4 regions of the Streptomyces sp. NPDC047022 genome follow, and region 3 is predicted to be linked to each of the others. Evidence: riboswitches for the same ligand, from Rfam matches in the RefSeq annotation. Region 3 holds a riboswitch; each other region holds the start of a gene.

Region 1 (3,919 bases), on a different contig from region 3:
GCCGCGATGGACTTCCTCGGCCATGGGCTGCGGACCCGGCTGGCGGTGAGCCGGGGTGCGCCGAAGCTCGGCGCCGGGTATGTGTCGTCCGTTCCGGGCCTGTACTTCACGGGCCTCCCGGCGGCGTCGTCGTACGGTCCGGTGATGCGCTTCGTGTGCGGTACGGAGTTCGCGTCCCCGCGGCTGGCCGGGCATCTGGCGGCGGCCCACGGCTGAACTCCGGCCGGGGAGTGGGCAGCCGGGGCCACACAGGATCACTCAACGGCCTTCGGAGGAAGCGGATTCGGTCCGGGCCGGAAGCAGACCGGTCCGGGCCGGAGGCTTTCGGTCCGGGCCGGAACGCCGGTGCCTTTCCATCCGTATTCTCTGATCATGATGGCCGCACCCCTCGTATACGAACTCATCGCCACGGACCTGGACGGGACGCTGCTGCGTGGCGACGACACATTCTCCGACCGGTCGAGGGCCGCTCTGGCGCGGGTGGTCTCGGCGGGCGCACACCATCTCGTGGTGACGGGCCGCCCGGCGCCGAGGGTCCGGCCGCTGCTCGACGAACTCGGCGGCAGAGGCCTCGCGGTGTGCGGACAGGGCGCGCAGGTGTATGACTCGGGCGCGGACCGGCTGCTGTTCTCCGTCACCCTGGACCGGGAGCTGGCCGAGACCGCCCTCGGCAAGATCGAGGCCGAGGTGGGGCAGGTGTACGCGGCCGTCGACCAGGACGGGGTGGACGGGCTCACGCTCATCGAGCCCGGTTACCTGATGCCGCACCCCTTTCTGCCCGCGGTACGGGTGGAGCGGCGCGACGACCTGTGGTGCGAGCCCATCAGCAAGGTGCTGCTGCGCCACCACACCCTGACCGACGACGAGTTGGCGACGGCGGCCCGGGGAGCGGTCGGGTCGCTCGCGACGGTCACGATGTCGGGGCCCGGCACCGTCGAACTCCAGCCCTGCGGTATCACCAAGGCGACGGGGCTCGCGCTGGCCGCCGAGTTCCTGGGCCTGAGCCGGTCGCGGACCATCGCCTTCGGGGACATGCCCAACGACATCCCCATGTTCCACTGGGCGGCACGCGGTGTCGCCATGGCGAACGCGCACCCCGAACTCAAAGCGGTCGCCGATGAGATCACCACATCGAACGAGGACGACGGCATCGCCGTCGTCCTCGAACGACTGTTTGCGGAGAATTGCGTCGGCAAGCCTCAGTAGGCGCTGTTGACGTTGTCGATCGAGCCGTACCGGTGGGCGGCGTAGTTGCAGGCCGCGGTGATGTTGGCGATCGGGTCGTAGGGGTCGAAGGCCGTACCCGGCACGTGGTACGCGCGGAAGGTCGGGTCGATGATCTGGAGGAGTCCCTTGGACGGGATGCCCTTCTTGGCGTTCGAGTCCCAGAGGTTGATGGCGTTGGGGTTGCCCGAGGACTCGCGCATCACATTGCGATAGATGCCGTTGTACGAGCCGGGGATCCCGTGCTGCGCCATGATCGCGAGCGACTGGCGTATCCAGCTGTCGAGGGTCCCGGCCCGGTAGGTGGCACCGGCGGCCTTGGTGGTCGTGGAGGACGCCGGGGTGGCGGCGGAGGCGCCCGTGGCACCCATGACCGGGAGGGCCATGACGGCGGCTCCGGCTCCCGCGACAGCGAGGGCGCGGGTGATGCGGGCGGCCTTGGAGCCGTGGTCCCGACGGCGTGCGGGCAGGGGGAAAGCGGACACGTTGCATTCCTCTCCGTCGCCTGCGAGGTGAGCTGTCGGGTTCGGGCGGGAGGTGCCCGGCCGCTTCCTCGGACTGCTCGGATTCCTCAGAGCCGAGGCCGCGGCTTCACCCCGAGCCGTTCCGGCACTGTGTCCGGACCGGCGACTTACCTGGGTCCCCCGCTCCTGCCGTGGTGGGTCGATGGGTTCTCGAGCGGCGGCAGGATTCGGCGTTCCGCTCGGGTCCATGGAAGGTATGCGAGAGCACATGTCAGGAACAAGAGTCGAATGTGCACTACGACCGAATTGACCCTCGCGTATGGGAATATGAGGGTTGATCCATTTCGCTGAGACGCCTCAACTTGGCATTCGCAAAGGGCGTGTTGATGGCCCGCCCGGAGTGCGGCTACTTGGGTGAATGTGACCCATTTCACCCGGTCTCCGCGCCCTCGGCTTGGCGGGCAGGATGGGTGCGCAAGTGCACAATTCAGACATTTAGGCCGAGGGGTGGCGCGCCTTGGAGGGGGAGGGACGACCGGTTCCCGGTTCTTAATTCGGGCATTTGCCAATACATAGGGACTGATGCATCCGTGGATGCGTATCGCCGAGCTCTGGGATGCGTCCGGCCGAGTGGCTGAGTATCGGTCGACGTGAGTGCCCTGCGTCGACCGCCAGGGGGTGATGCTTATCGGCTATGTAGATGAATATGTGTTCGTATCACCTGATCAAGAACATACCGTTCGTGATCCGATACCGCCCGGCCTGGAACTGTGGGCGCTCGCGTTGATCGAAACCTGACCGGATACGCTGACTTGAGTGATGGCAACGACAGATCGACAACTCGACGACTCACGTCGGCAGGCGAGGCCATCGACCAAGAGACCGTCCTTGAGACCGACCGTGTGATCGTCAGCAGACGTCAGCAGACAGGAGACCCCACGTGACCGTCGTCGGGCCGTTCGGGCTGAGCGGGCGGGACCAGGCTCTGGAAGCCGATGTCCAGGCCGGATTGGCCGCTGTCGAGGAGGGGTTGCTCGACGCCACCAAGAGCGAGGTCCCCTTCATCACGGAGGCTGCCCAGCATCTCGTCCGTGCGGGCGGGAAGCGGTTCCGGCCGCTGCTGGTGATGCTGGCGGCGCAGTTCGGCGACCCGTACGCGCCCGGGATCGCGCCCTCGGCCGTGGTCGTGGAGCTCACTCACCTCGCCACGCTGTACCACGACGACGTGATGGACGAGGCCGACGTGCGGCGCGGCGTGGACAGCGCGAACACCCGCTGGGGCAACTCGGTCGCGGTCCTCACCGGCGACTTCCTGTTCGCCAGGGCGTCGCACATCCTGGCCGACCTCGGCCCGGAGGCGGTACGCATCCAGGCCGAGGCGTTCGAGCGGCTGGTGACCGGTCAGATCCTGGAGACGGCCGGCCCCCGGGACGACCGCGACCCGGTGGACCACTACCTCGACGTCCTCGCCGGCAAGACGGGCTCGCTGGTGGCGGTGGCCTGCCGCTTCGGGGCGATGATGTCGGGTGCCGACGAGACGGTCGTGGACGTGCTGACGCAGTACGGCGAGCGGCTCGGCGTGGCCTTCCAACTGGCCGACGACGTCCTGGACATCGCGTCGGACTCGCACGAGTCCGGGAAGACGCCCGGGACCGACCTGCGCGAGGGCATCCCCACCCTCCCGGTCCTGCGCCTGCGGGAGCGCGCGGAACGCCTGGGGCTGCCGGAGGACATCGCCCTGTGCGAGCTCCTGGGTTCCGATCTCACGGACGACGCCCGCCACGCGGAGGCCCTTGTGCGGCTCCGCGCCCACCCGGCCCTGGAGCAGGCACGCCGCGACACCATCCGCTATGCGGAGGACGCCCGCGCGGCCCTGGCACCGCTGCGCGAGTGCGGTGCGAAGGACGCCCTGATGGAACTGTGCGACGCGGTGGTGCACCGGGCGGGCTGACGCCCGTCGCTCCTGCGGGTGCGGGCCGGCCTTCGCGACCCCCCGAGTGCGGGTGGACCTCCGCGACCCCTACGGGTCCCGGGGAAGTTCTGCCCCGCCGTGTCATACCGCAGGATTACGCCGAGTTGGGCCCGCGGTCTGACGATTCCCGGCGCCCGGTTTGGTCAGATGGGAGACACCACCTCACAGGAGTTCGGGTGACAATGGCGGCGCGAGGGGTGGGGGGCACCTCTCTGCTCGAGTGAAGTCGAGAGCTCGGGCGAGAGTGCACGGACGAAAG
Region 2 (3,919 bases), on a different contig from region 3:
GGAGGCGAAGGCAGGGGGGAGGGCGAGACCCTCCGTTCCCTGCGGGTGCGGGCACTGCTGTCAGCCCTGCCCGCGCTGCTCATCGCCATAGGCGCCGGCTACGACTGGCTCACCCTCTCCGATGTCACGGCGGGTCCCCTCTTCACCGCCGCCCCGCTCGTCGCCGCGCTCCTGTACGCGCTGCGCGGCACCGTTCTCACCGGGGTGGCCGCCGTCCTCGCCATCCTCGTGATCCATTTCGGGCCCCGCCTCGGGCTCGGCCTCGCCGCTCGCGCCGGATCGGTCACCGAGACGGTCACCATCGTCACCGTCGCCGTCCTGGCCGTCCTGCTCAATGTGCTCGTACGCCGCAAGAACGAACGCCTGGCCTCAGCCCGCGAGATCGCCGGGGCCGTCCAGCGCGCCGTGCTGCCCGAACCCGCCGCCCGCATCGGCGGACTGGACATCGCCGCCCGCTACGAGGCGGCCCACGCGGGCGCCTTCATCGGCGGTGACCTGTACGCCGTGCAGGACTCCCCGCACGGAGTGCGGCTCATCGTCGGGGACGTGCGCGGAAAGGGAATGGGGGCCGTGGCCGCGGTCGCCGTCCTCATCGGCGCCTTCCGGGAGGCCGCCGAGCAGGAGACGACGCTGGAGGCCGTCGTCCAGCGCCTGGAGCGGGCGCTGTCGCGCGAGGGCACCCGGCGTCAGGGGCTCGACGCGTCCGAGGGTTTCACCACCGCGGTGCTCGTGGAGATCCCGCACGGGGGCGGGGCCACCCGTATCGTCAACCGCGGCCACCCCGCCCCCTTGCTCCTGCTTCCGGACGGCACTCTGAGCGTGCTGGAGACCCAGGAGAGCGCGCTGCCGCTCGGGATGGGCGACCTGGGGATCTGGCCGGACCGCGCCGAGGAGCGGGACTTCCCGCCCGGGGCGACGCTGCTCCTGCACACGGACGGCGTCTCCGAAGCGCGGGACGCGCACGGCGAGTTCTACGATCCCGCGGCCCGGCTGGCCGGATGCGGAACTCCCGCTCCCGGTGCCCTGCTGTCCGCCGTCGTCGAGGATGTCGCCCGCCACACCAAGGGCCGTGCGACGGACGACATGGCTCTGCTCGCGGTACGCCGTCCCGACGCGCCCGAGGTTTCCCGGCCCTCTTGATGATTGTCACGGCCGGTGAGCACATGATGCCTCTCCGCATAACAATTGACGAACCGTCACATTGTCCGAGGTTTATGGAGCGTGGTCAACTCGCCCTTTTTGGGTGGTTCATGGTGTGAAAGTCCTGGCCAAAGGCGTAAAGGATCTCTCTGAACAGCTTGGAATCCGGGTCCCGCGTCTATTAACGTTCGATAACGCAGCGCGGTCGTCCCAGCCGTCACAAGAGGCGGCTCCGTGCGCGTGTGCCGAATCCCGCAAGGGAGCCGGGGAACCACCACCTTGGGGTGAATCGGGCGGAGACCGTCGTGGCAGCACGGCTGGTATACGCGCGTAGGAGACCTTCCTCTCCGAACCCGTCAGCTAACCCGGTAGGCGAGACGGAAGGAAAGGAGTGCGCCCACGTGGCGTCCAACCGGCCTGCCCAGAGCACCTCGTTCGCCCCGAACGACACCCACGCGTTCGGCTTCGCACCCGGCGCCGACGAGGCCCCCTGGGAGGAGTGGAACCCCACCGAGGACTCCCTCCGTCCCGTCCGCGGTCGCCACCGCGTCAGCAAGCAGCGTGGGGGCGGACTCGCGCGCAGCTCCACCGTGCTCGGCGTCGGCGTGATAGCGGCCGTCGGCGCGGGCGGTATGGCCAGTGCCCAGACCGGCAAGGCGCCCGTCTCCATCTCCATGCCGGACCTGTCCTCGCTCACGCACTCGGCCAAGGAGCTGATCGGCGAGGACACCGGCGCGAAGCACTCCGAAGGCACGACGGCCACCGAGGCGGCGTCGGACGGCTCCGGCGCGGGTGAGGCGCTGCGCTCCCGCATCATGCAGCAGGCCGAGTCCCAGCGGGACAGCCTGGCATCCGCTTCCGTGCAGGCGACGGAAGACGCCGCCGTGAAGAAGGCCGCCGCCGCGGCGGCCAAGGCGCAGGACGACGCCGTGGCCAAGATCGCCGCCGCCAAGAAGGCGGAAGAGGCCAAGAAGAAGGCCGAGGAGGCGAGGCTGGCCGAACTCGCCAAGCAGTACACGCTGCCGACCTCCTCCTACACCCTCACCTCCCGCTTCGGTGACGCCGGTTCCATGTGGTCCTCCGGCTACCACACCGGTCTCGACTTCGCCGCGCCCACCGGGACGCTCATCAAGGCGATCCACAGCGGCACCATCACGGAGGCCGGCTGGGCCGGAGCCTACGGCTACCGCACGATCCTGACGCTGGACGACGGCACGCAACTCTGGTTCTGCCACCAGTCGTCCATCAACGTCAGCGTGGGCCAGAAGGTGTCCACGGGCGACGTCATCGGGCGCGTCGGCGCGACCGGCAATGTGACCGGACCGCACGTGCACCTGGAGGTCCACCCGAACGGCGGCGCCGCGATCGACCCGATGGCCTGGCTGCAGGGCAAGGGCCTCAACCCCTGACGGACGCCCCGGCAGGGGCCCCGAAGCATCCCCGCCGACCGCCCCCGGGCCGCAGTGCCCGCGGGGCGGAGTGCGGGGATCCGTTCATTTGCGTGATCTTTGCCCCGCTCCGGAACGCCACTGCCGGTACGGGCGTTGACGCAGTTCATGACTTCCCTTCGCAAGCTCGGCTCCTCCGACCTCGAGGTCTTCCCGCTCTCCCTCGGCGGCAACGTCTTCGGCTGGACCGCCGACGAGGCGCAGTCCTTCGCCGTCCTCGACGCCTACACCGCGGCCGGCGGCAACTTCATCGACACGGCCGACGCGTACTCGGCCTGGGTTCCCGGCCACCGGGGCGGTGAGTCCGAGACCGTCCTCGGCGCATGGCTGAAGGCGCGCGGCAACCGCGCGGACGTCGTCGTCGCCACCAAGGTCAGCCAGCACCCCGAGTACAAGGGGCTGTCCGCGGCGAACATCAAGGCCGCGGCCGACGCGTCGCTGCGCCGCCTGGACACAGACCACATCGACCTCTACTACACACACTTCGATCAGCCGGACGTGCCCGTCGAGGAGATCATCGGCGCGCTCGACGAACTGGTGAAGGCGGGCAAGGTGCGCGCCATCGGCGCCTCCAACATCTCCGCCGAGCGCCTGAAGGAGTCCCTCGACTTCTCCGACCGCGAGAACCTGGCGCGCTACGTGGCACTCCAGCCGCACTACAACCTGGTCTCGCGCGACACATACGAGGGCGCGCTCCAGGACGTCGCCTCCCGGACCGGCCTCGCGGCGATGCCGTACTACGCGCTGGCCGCCGGCTTCCTCACGGGCAAGTACCGGCCGGGCGCCACCGTGGACTCGGCGCGGGCGCAGGGCGCGGGCAAGCACCTTCGGACCGAACGCGGCCCCCGGGTCCTGGCGACCCTCGACGAGATCGCGGTGGACCGGGGCGTGGAGGTCGCGACGGTGGCCCTGGCATGGCTGGCCGGCCGGCCGACGGTGGCGGCCCCGATCGCCTCCGCCCGCACGCCGCAGCAGTTGCCGGCCCTGCTCGCGGTGGCCGATCTGGTGCTCACCGAGGAGGAGACGGAGAAACTGACGGCGGCTTCCGCCTGACCGGCGGGCCCGGCGCCCGGCCCCGTGGGCTCCGCGTATCCCCGTGCCGTGCCCCCGTCGTATCCCCGTGCCGTGCCCCGCGTGCTCCTGTGTGCCGCTACGCGCGATACGGGTTGTGCTGCCCAGGGTGCACGGGGTGCGGAGCGTGCGCGGGGTGCACGGGGTGCACGGGGTGTGGGGCCTGCGCGGGGTGCGGGACCTGCGGGGCGTGCGCGGGGTACGGCGCCACCGGGCCGTGCGGCGGTGCCCAGTACGCGGGGGCGTAGCCGTACATCGGC
Region 3 (3,919 bases):
CCATCGGCCGCCTGCGAGGACTCACTTCCGGCGACTTCGCCTGCTTCTGCGACATCGCCCGCTTCATGGGCGGTCTTCCCCTGCCGGAACCGACGGCTGTCCGCCGGACCACGAGCCAGGAGGACGTCCGTAAGGCGTGGCGCGGCCTGGTCCAGTCCCGGCAGGGACACCTGCGCGCCGGCCGCTGACCCGTACGAAGACGGCCCCGGACCAGGACATCTGGTTCGTGGCCGTCCGCACCAGTGCCTGACGCGCGAGGCCGACCCCGAAGAGCAGCCACGGCAGCGTCCCGGCGGCCGTGACGACCTTCTGTCAAAGCAGGGCCGCTGTTCGTCTTTGGGTGGTCGGGTCGTGGCGTTGGGGTGGGTTCATGACGGTTCGGCTTATTGCGCGGGTGCGCCCAGCAGGAGGCCAAAGACGTTCGCGCCGCGCTCGGCTTCGGTCTCGGCCTTGTCCAGGACGGCGCCGCTGATGTCCGAGTGCTGTCCGGTCCACTGCTGGGCTGTGGCGCGCGCGGTGAAGAAGCGCAGGTAGCCGCAGCACACCGCGGCGGCCGGGTCGTCGCCGGGGCGGGCGACGTAGTAGACCACCAAGGTGACCGGCTGCCAGGTGGTCCTTTCGCCGGTGAACCCCACGCGGACAGGGTTGCCGGTGACCGGGTCGGTGTAGGTGATGACGGCGTCGGTGCCCAGCATGGCAGGGATGCCGAGTGCGTCGATCGCCCCCATCGCCCACACCATCGGGCCCCCGGCGATCTGCACGGCGTGCTCGGTGGGCATCGCGGAGAACGGGTACGCGGCCTGGACGCGACCGGTGCCGCCCGGGGTGAGGAAGCCCTCGGCGGCCGGCTCGACGAGCACCCTGGCGGCGGGGCCGAAGGGCTCGGCCGCCGACTCCAGCTCGGCTGCCTTGGGCGGGGAGCCCGTGGTGGCGAAGGAACGCAGAATGGCCTGCTGCACCGCCCGCAGGCCCCGTTCGGCCGGCGCGAGAAGGTGGCGCCGGACCCGGCCCACAGTCTGGTCCACCCCTCTGGTGACCGTGATGCCGAGAACCTGCCGCAGCTGCTCGACGGATGGCGCCCCGCAGGCCTGGCGGTCCCCTTCTCCGTAGGTCCGGCAGGACAGGCTGGCCGCGGTACCCGGAGGGGCGAACGGGTCGCGCCCGTCGATCAGCAGCGTCGGCGAGCCGTGCATGCCCCTGCGCTCGGCCTCGGCCTGGCCTTCGACCACGTGCGCGGTCAGCTCCACGTCCGTGCAGCCGGCGAGGGCGAGCATCAGGCGTTCCTTGAGCACCGGGCCGTTCGGGCAGTCCGGGACGGTCAGCAGTTCCAGGCGCATCAGCGGCACCTCCAGGTCACGAGGCCGACGCTAGACCTTCCATTGCACTGGAAGGTCAAGGGCTACCGTGGAGGTATGCGCATCGGAACCCTCGCCGCCGCCACCGGCACCACCACCAAGACCCTGCGCTTCTACGAGCAGGCCGGGCTGCTGGCGGACCCGCCCCGCACCCCGGGTGGCTACCGCGACTACCCGGCCGATGTGCGGGACCGTGTCGGCTTCATCCGCTCCGCCCAGGCGGCCGGCCTCAGCCTCGCCGAGATCCGCGACGTCCTGGCCATCCGCGACGGCGGTTACACGCCCTGCGGTCACGTCACCGAGCTCCTGGGCCGACACCTCGCCGACGTGGAGCAGCGGATCGCCGAACTGGACGCGACCCGCGCCAAGCTGCGCGAGCTGGCCCGCACCGCTTCCGCGACCGACCCTGCTACCTGCACCGAAGGGGACATCTGCCGCATCCTCAACTCTGGTTGAGTCGGCATGGTTCTCGGCCCGTTGCTACCCGACCCCCGAAGTCTGGGCGTCTTCGGATGAGGCAGGATCAAGCAACCGCCCGACTCGCGACCACCACCACACCTTCCGCCTCTTCCGCGCCGCAATCCCACACACCGGGAATCATCTGATGTGCGGTCAGTACGGATGAGAACGACCTCTCGTCAGGCCGGACTGCTCGGTCGAATACCCGAGGTTGAACTCTCTGCGGAGGTGTGCTTGATTCTTTTCAGCTCGCGCCAGACGAGCCCCGCCGGCGCGGAACGCCGAGTCCTGCCACCGGCCGACGGGAACAGTAGACGCGAAAGCGCCGCAGGCGGGAGCGGGGGACCCGAAGTCTTCCGCCGGACGGGAGAGCGGACGCAGCGCGGCACCTGGTGCCAAAGGGCTGCGGTACGTTCGACAGTCCGGCTCGGGGTGAAGCCGAACAGGCCGCGCATCGCGGCCCCGGCCGGGCAACTCACGTCCGAACCCGACAGCTAACCTCGTAGGCGCCGGTGAGGACCGCACCATGGGTAAGCATCTTCGTACCAGCTCCGAGAAGCCTCCACTTCGACCGCGTTCCCGCGCTCAGCAGCGAATCGACGACGCGGTGTCGGCAGGCGCTGAACCCAGACACGGGCCGGAGCACCGTGGGAACGTCATCCCGTCGGTGACGGACAACCACTGGAGTGAGCGGGCGGCGTGCCTGACCATCGATCCGGACGAGTTGTTCGTCACGGGAGCCGCGCAGCACATCAACAAGCTTGTCTGCGTCGGCTGCGCCGTCAGTACGGAATGCCTTGCCCTCGCTCTCGACCAGCGCATCGAGCACGGGGTTTGGGGCGGAATGACGGAGCGCGAGCGCCGTGCGCTGCTGCGCCGCAGGCCGACGGTCAGCTCCTGGCGGCGCCTGCTCGAGACCGCCCGCCTGGAGCACCAACGGCGGACCGGCGCGGCTGCCGGCCGCCAGGTGTAACCCCGCGTCGGCTTTCACCGTCCAGCGCTCGGCCTGACACTCGACGGCGACGGACACGGCACGCTGTTCCTTGGCCGCCCTGTATGAGGCGTTCAGGGCGTCCAGCCCCGTGGCCTCGGGGATCAGAGGGGCACAGCAGGGCGTCGACAGCGGCTGCATGACGAGCAACTCCGGCGAAAGTCACGTGCGCTGCCGCTCCCGCAACAGTTCGGCCGCTAGCAACCAGAACCACAGGCTCACCGTGAGCAGGTGAATCCGCTGGGCGATCCCCTGTCCACCCGGCCGGCCGATGTAGGGGCCGACGGAGGAGATCGCCGCGGCCATGGACACCGGCAAGAGCCAGCGTGCCCAGCGTCCCGCCGAGCAGCCACCCTCTGGAGCCGAGTCGGCGAAGAGGAAGAAGGAGGCCATCGAGGTGAACAAGGCGAGGTGAACCAGGCCGCTGGTCATCGTGTGCGCGAGGTTGTCTGCGGGGCAACCCGCTTCCCGGGACGGCGCACATCGCATCGGCAGCGCGACGTCGGCCACGGAGCAGGCCCCGAACGCCACCAGCGCCCACCACCCGATGGGAGACGAGCCCTGCGGCAGCGCCGCCAGGACCAGACCCGCACCGGCGATCACCGCAGCCGCCGTGACCAGCTCCACCATGCTGAACAGCACTCGATGGGGCTGATCGGCGGCGAAGGCCTCACTTACGTAGGAATCGCGCTGGTCCAGGCCCGTCTGTACCCAGAACTGCAGCAGCCAGTCGTTGTAGGTCACGGAAGCCGCCAGCAGCAGCCCCGCCGCCACCCGCCACAGGATGCCCGAGGCGCCACGGCACCGCGTGCGGTCGGTGCCGGTGCCCGGCGGCCCCGTTGCGCTGTCCTCGCTCATCTTTCGGCTCCCGTGCCTGCGGCCTGCCTTCCTATCTTTGCCCCGGGACGCAAAGCAGAAGTCCTGTTCGCGGACGCCGCGGCCTGCCGGCCTCCGCGTCGGCCGCGACGCTCATGGGATCGAGTACGCGCAGGCCCCGAAAGACCAGAGTGCGAGGCATCCGCAAGGCCCTTCTGCGCAGCTGTCCTGCGGTGCTTCCGTAACTGCACAGGAGTGAGGTCCAGTTGGCCGGCAACACCGATTCGGCGCGTCTCTC
Region 4 (3,919 bases), on a different contig from region 3:
ACCTTGACCAGCAGGGCGTTGGCGGTGCCCTCCTCGATGCCGCGGGCGAGGCGCTCCGGGTTGGTGACGAACAGGTCGTCGCCGACGAGCTGGACCTTGTCGCCGAGCTTGTCGGTGATGACCTTCCAGCCGGCCCAGTCGTCCTCGAACAGCGGGTCCTCGATGGAGACGAGCGGGTAGGCCGCGACGAGCTCCTCGTAGTACTCCGTCATCTCGGCGGCGGAGCGCTCCTTGCCCTCGAAGAGGTACTTGCCGTCCTTGTAGAACTCGGAGGCGGCGACGTCCAGGGCGAGGGCGACCTGCTCACCGGGCACGTACCCGGCCTGCTTGACGGCCTCGAGGATGAGGTCCAGGGCCTCGCGGTTGGAGCCGAGGTTCGGGGCGAAGCCGCCCTCGTCGCCGAGGCCGGTGGAAAGACCCTTGGTCTTCAGCACCTTCTTGAGGGTGTGGTAGACCTCGGTGCCCCAGCGCAGGGCCTCGGAGAAGGACTCCGCGCCGATCGGGGCGATCATGAACTCCTGGATGTCCACGTTGGAGTCGGCGTGCGAGCCGCCGTTCAGGATGTTCATCATGGGTACCGGCAGCAGGTGCGCGTTCGGGCCGCCCAGGTAGCGGAAGAGGGGGAGGTCGCTGGCCTCGGAGGCCGCGTGGGCGACGGCGAGGGAGACGCCGAGGATGGCGTTGGCGCCGAGCGAGCCCTTGTTGTCGGTGGCGTCCAGGTCGAACATCGCCTGGTCGATCAGGCGCTGCTCGGTGGCGTCGTATCCGACGAGCTCCGGCCCGATCTGCTCGATGACGGCGAGGACCGCCTTCTCGACGCCCTTGCCCTGGTAGCGGTTGGGGTCGCCGTCACGGAGCTCGATGGCCTCGAAGGCGCCGGTGGAGGCACCGGACGGAACGGCGGCACGACCCGTGCTGCCGTCGTCGAGGCCGACCTCGACCTCGACCGTGGGGTTACCTCGGGAGTCCAGGATTTCCCGGGCTACGACGACGTCGATGGACGGCACGAGCATCTCCTTCTTGGATGTGACGCTGAGAGTGCGGCGCACTTTGCGACTAGAGCCTATCCGCCCCGGACCGGCGGTCGGCCGACCGACCGTCCCGTGGACAGGGTGACGGTCCACATTGTTTCACAGCGGAACAAAGAGGGAGGGAAGACCGGGGAAATCTCGGTGAAGAGTGCGGGTCGCGGAAGCGAAAAGACCCCGCTCCGGTGGGTACGGGGGGAACGCGCACCGGAGCGGGGAGCCCGTGGGGACGGGGAGGCCTCACGGTGACCCCCACGGTGGGGGTCACATCTGGGAGGACACTGTGAGCGGACTACCGGATTCCTGTCACTTCAGGTGCAGCTGCTGACCCGGGAAGATGAGGTCGGCGTCCTTGATGATGTCCTTGTTCAGCTCGAACAGCTTCTTCCAGCCGCCCTGCACATGGTGCTTCTCGGCGATCGCGCTGAGGGTGTCGCCCTTGACCACCTTGTACTCGCCGTCGCCCTTCTCGACCTTCTGACCGGACGGGGTGGTGACGGTCTTGTGCGGAGCCGCCGGACGCGCGGCCGAGCGGGAGGCCTTCTGCTCGGCGGGGCGGGGGGCGGCCTTCTTGGCGGCGGAGGGGGCGGCGGCGGCACCGGTGTACGGGGTGCTGGACAGGCCCCTGCCGCAGACCGGCCAGGCGCCCTTGCCCTGGCCCGCGAGGACCTTCTCGGCGACGGTTATCTGCTGCGCCTTGGTGGCCAGGTCGGCGCGGGAGGCGTAGGCGGTGCCACCGTAGGCGGCCCAGGTGGAGTTCGTGAACTGGAGGCCGCCGTAGAAGCCATTGCCGGTGTTGATGGACCAGTTGCCGCCGGACTCGCACTGGGCGACGGTGTCCCACTGGGCGGCGGTGGCGGCCGAGGCGCTGCCGGCCGCGAGCAGCGGGGCGGCGACGGCGGCACCGGTGACGCCGGCGAGCGTGACGGCACGAACGGCCTTGGACGGACGACGGTGCTTGCCCTTGCCGGAACACAGCATGGTTCGATCCCCTCACCGACGCCTGCGAGGTGAGCTGTCGGGTTCGGGCCGGTTGAGTTGCCCGGCCGCGCACCCCATGAGTGCGCGGCTCCACCCCAAGCCGCCCCCGGTCATCATCCGGGCGCGGCACTTACCTTGGGTCCCCCGCTCCTGCCTACGGCGCTTGACGCGACGACTGTTCCCACGCGGCCGCTGGCAGGATTCGGCGTTGCGACGCTGGGGCCCGCTGTGGCGAGCGAGACGACCGTAAGCAGGCGATCGTCCGAAAACCAAAGACGATCAGGGCCAATGAGACTCATCTCTCACTCTCACCAAACCGGACATTCATCGCGAAGCGGGGCGTGAACTCCCGGCTTCGCGGCAGCAGTTCAGGAATGGCCCGGGGTCGGCTCGGCGTCGAGCGCAAGGCTCTGGCCGGGGAATATGAGGTCGGGGTCGGCGCCGACGGTTCGCTTGTTCGCCTCGTACAGCTCGGCCCATCCGCCCTTGAGGTCAAGGGAGTCGGCGATGGCCGACAGGGTGTCTCCGGGGCGAACGGTGTAGGCGTCATCGGCCGTGTCACGCGCGGCACCGGAGTCACGGGAGGCATGGCGGCCTGACAAGTCGCCCGTACGGCCGCCCTCGGCGCCATCCTCGGCACTGCCGCCGCGATGGCGTCCGGCGCCCGGCGTCTTGTCCCCGCCGGCCTCCGAAGAGGAGTCGTCGCGGCCGGACTTGTCCGACTCGTCGTGCTTCGTCGCGGGGGCGGTGGAGCCGCCGGTACCGGAGCCCGCCTGGGCGCCGTCCGGAGTTCCGTCCGGCGAGGAGGAGCCGGAGGGGGAGGCGGGCGAGGACGGTGCCGGGGTCGCCGAAGCAGACGAGTCGGACGAGTTGGGCGAGCCGGATGCACCGGACGAGCCGGATGAGCCGGACGAGTCGGACAGGCCCGAGTCGATGCCGGAGTCCATGCCGGAGTCCATGCCGGAGCCGGAATCCGCGCCATGGCCGGAGCGGGAGCCGCCGGACAGGTCGTTCGCGAGGCCCGTGACGACGTCGGCGGAGCCGGAGTCCTCGTTCAGGCCGGAGGAGCGCCCGCAGCCGGGCCAGGCGGAGACGCCCCGGTCGGCGAGGATCTTCTCGGCGACGGCGATCTGCTGTGAACGGCTCGCCTGGTCGGGGCTGGCGGCGTAGTCGAGGCCGCCGTACTTGTCCCAGTCCTGCAACGTCAGCCGGAGCCCGCCGTAGTGGCCGTCTCCGGTGTCGGCGCTCCAGGAACCGCCGCTCTCGCACTGCGCGACCTGGTCCCACGTGGAGCCGCTGGCGGCGCTCGCGCCGGTGGCACCCAGGAGTGGGATCGCGATCGCGGAGCCGGTCACTCCTGCCGCGACGAGGATGGCAGGAGCCTGACGGGGGCGACGGTGACGACCGTTCCCGGAGAGCATGCGGTTGCCTTTCACACGACAGCAGTGGCCAACGTGGCGGTTGTGGCATGCCGCCGCGTTGCTGCGTGAACGTAACCGCAGACACCTGCTTGTCACAAGTTAATGCAGCGTAGATAACGTGAAGATCACATTACTGATATGCCGTCAGCTTTCTGCGACCGTCGGCGTGTTCGCCACCGGTGCGAACTCCACGGGGAGCGTGCGCAGTCCACGCATGATGAGCCCGCCGCGCCAGCGCAGATCGGCCGGTTCCACGGCGAGGCGCAGGTCCGGGAGGCGGGTGAGCAGCGTGGCGAGCGCGGTCTGGCCCTCCAGACGGGCGAGCGGGGCGCCGAGGCAATAGTGGATGCCGTGTCCGTATCCCAGGTGCTGGTTGTCCCGGCGGGAGAGGTCGAGGACATCCGGGTCGGCGAACCGCGCCGGATCCCGGTCGGCGGCTGCGAGCACGACCAGTACCGGGTCCCCTGGGGCGATGTCCTGACCGCCGAT

Evidence for each region. A riboswitch is a leader RNA that binds a small molecule or an ion and turns the genes downstream of it on or off. The one in region 3 is predicted to bind cyclic di-AMP.
Region 1: another riboswitch for cyclic di-AMP. It lies ahead of ABZ845_RS03945 (transglycosylase SLT domain-containing protein); the one in region 3 lies ahead of ABZ845_RS25405 (WhiB family transcriptional regulator).
Region 2: another riboswitch for cyclic di-AMP. It lies ahead of ABZ845_RS30080 (M23 family metallopeptidase); the one in region 3 lies ahead of ABZ845_RS25405 (WhiB family transcriptional regulator).
Region 4: another riboswitch for cyclic di-AMP. It lies ahead of ABZ845_RS07625 (transglycosylase family protein); the one in region 3 lies ahead of ABZ845_RS25405 (WhiB family transcriptional regulator).

The regions. Positions count from the first base shown of each region.
Region 1 covers NZ_JBEYVV010000002.1:125,585-129,503, forward strand. The annotation lists gene ABZ845_RS03935 (FAD-dependent oxidoreductase) at 1-216, shown strand, start outside; gene ABZ845_RS03940 (HAD family hydrolase) at 376-1,206, shown strand; gene ABZ845_RS03945 (transglycosylase SLT domain-containing protein) at 1,200-1,694, opposite strand; cyclic di-AMP (ydaO/yuaA leader) riboswitch at 1,714-1,931, opposite strand; gene ABZ845_RS03950 (polyprenyl synthetase family protein) at 2,629-3,639, shown strand.
Region 2 covers NZ_JBEYVV010000050.1:21,441-25,359, reverse strand. The annotation lists gene ABZ845_RS30085 (PP2C family protein-serine/threonine phosphatase) at 1-1,140, shown strand, start outside; cyclic di-AMP (ydaO/yuaA leader) riboswitch at 1,374-1,530, shown strand; gene ABZ845_RS30080 (M23 family metallopeptidase) at 1,542-2,549, shown strand; gene ABZ845_RS30075 (aldo/keto reductase) at 2,697-3,641, shown strand; gene ABZ845_RS30070 (PrsW family glutamic-type intramembrane protease) at 3,739-3,919, opposite strand, start outside.
Region 3 covers NZ_JBEYVV010000030.1:37,040-40,958, reverse strand. The annotation lists gene ABZ845_RS25415 (alkylmercury lyase family protein) at 384-1,337, opposite strand; gene ABZ845_RS25410 (MerR family DNA-binding protein) at 1,413-1,811, shown strand; cyclic di-AMP (ydaO/yuaA leader) riboswitch at 2,128-2,338, shown strand; gene ABZ845_RS25405 (WhiB family transcriptional regulator) at 2,473-2,787, shown strand; gene ABZ845_RS25400 (DUF998 domain-containing protein) at 2,968-3,663, opposite strand.
Region 4 covers NZ_JBEYVV010000004.1:204,645-208,563, reverse strand. The annotation lists gene eno (phosphopyruvate hydratase) at 1-1,013, opposite strand, end outside; gene ABZ845_RS07625 (transglycosylase family protein) at 1,335-2,009, opposite strand; cyclic di-AMP (ydaO/yuaA leader) riboswitch at 2,014-2,181, opposite strand; gene ABZ845_RS07620 (transglycosylase family protein) at 2,378-3,430, opposite strand; gene ABZ845_RS07615 (cytochrome P450) at 3,575-3,919, opposite strand, start outside.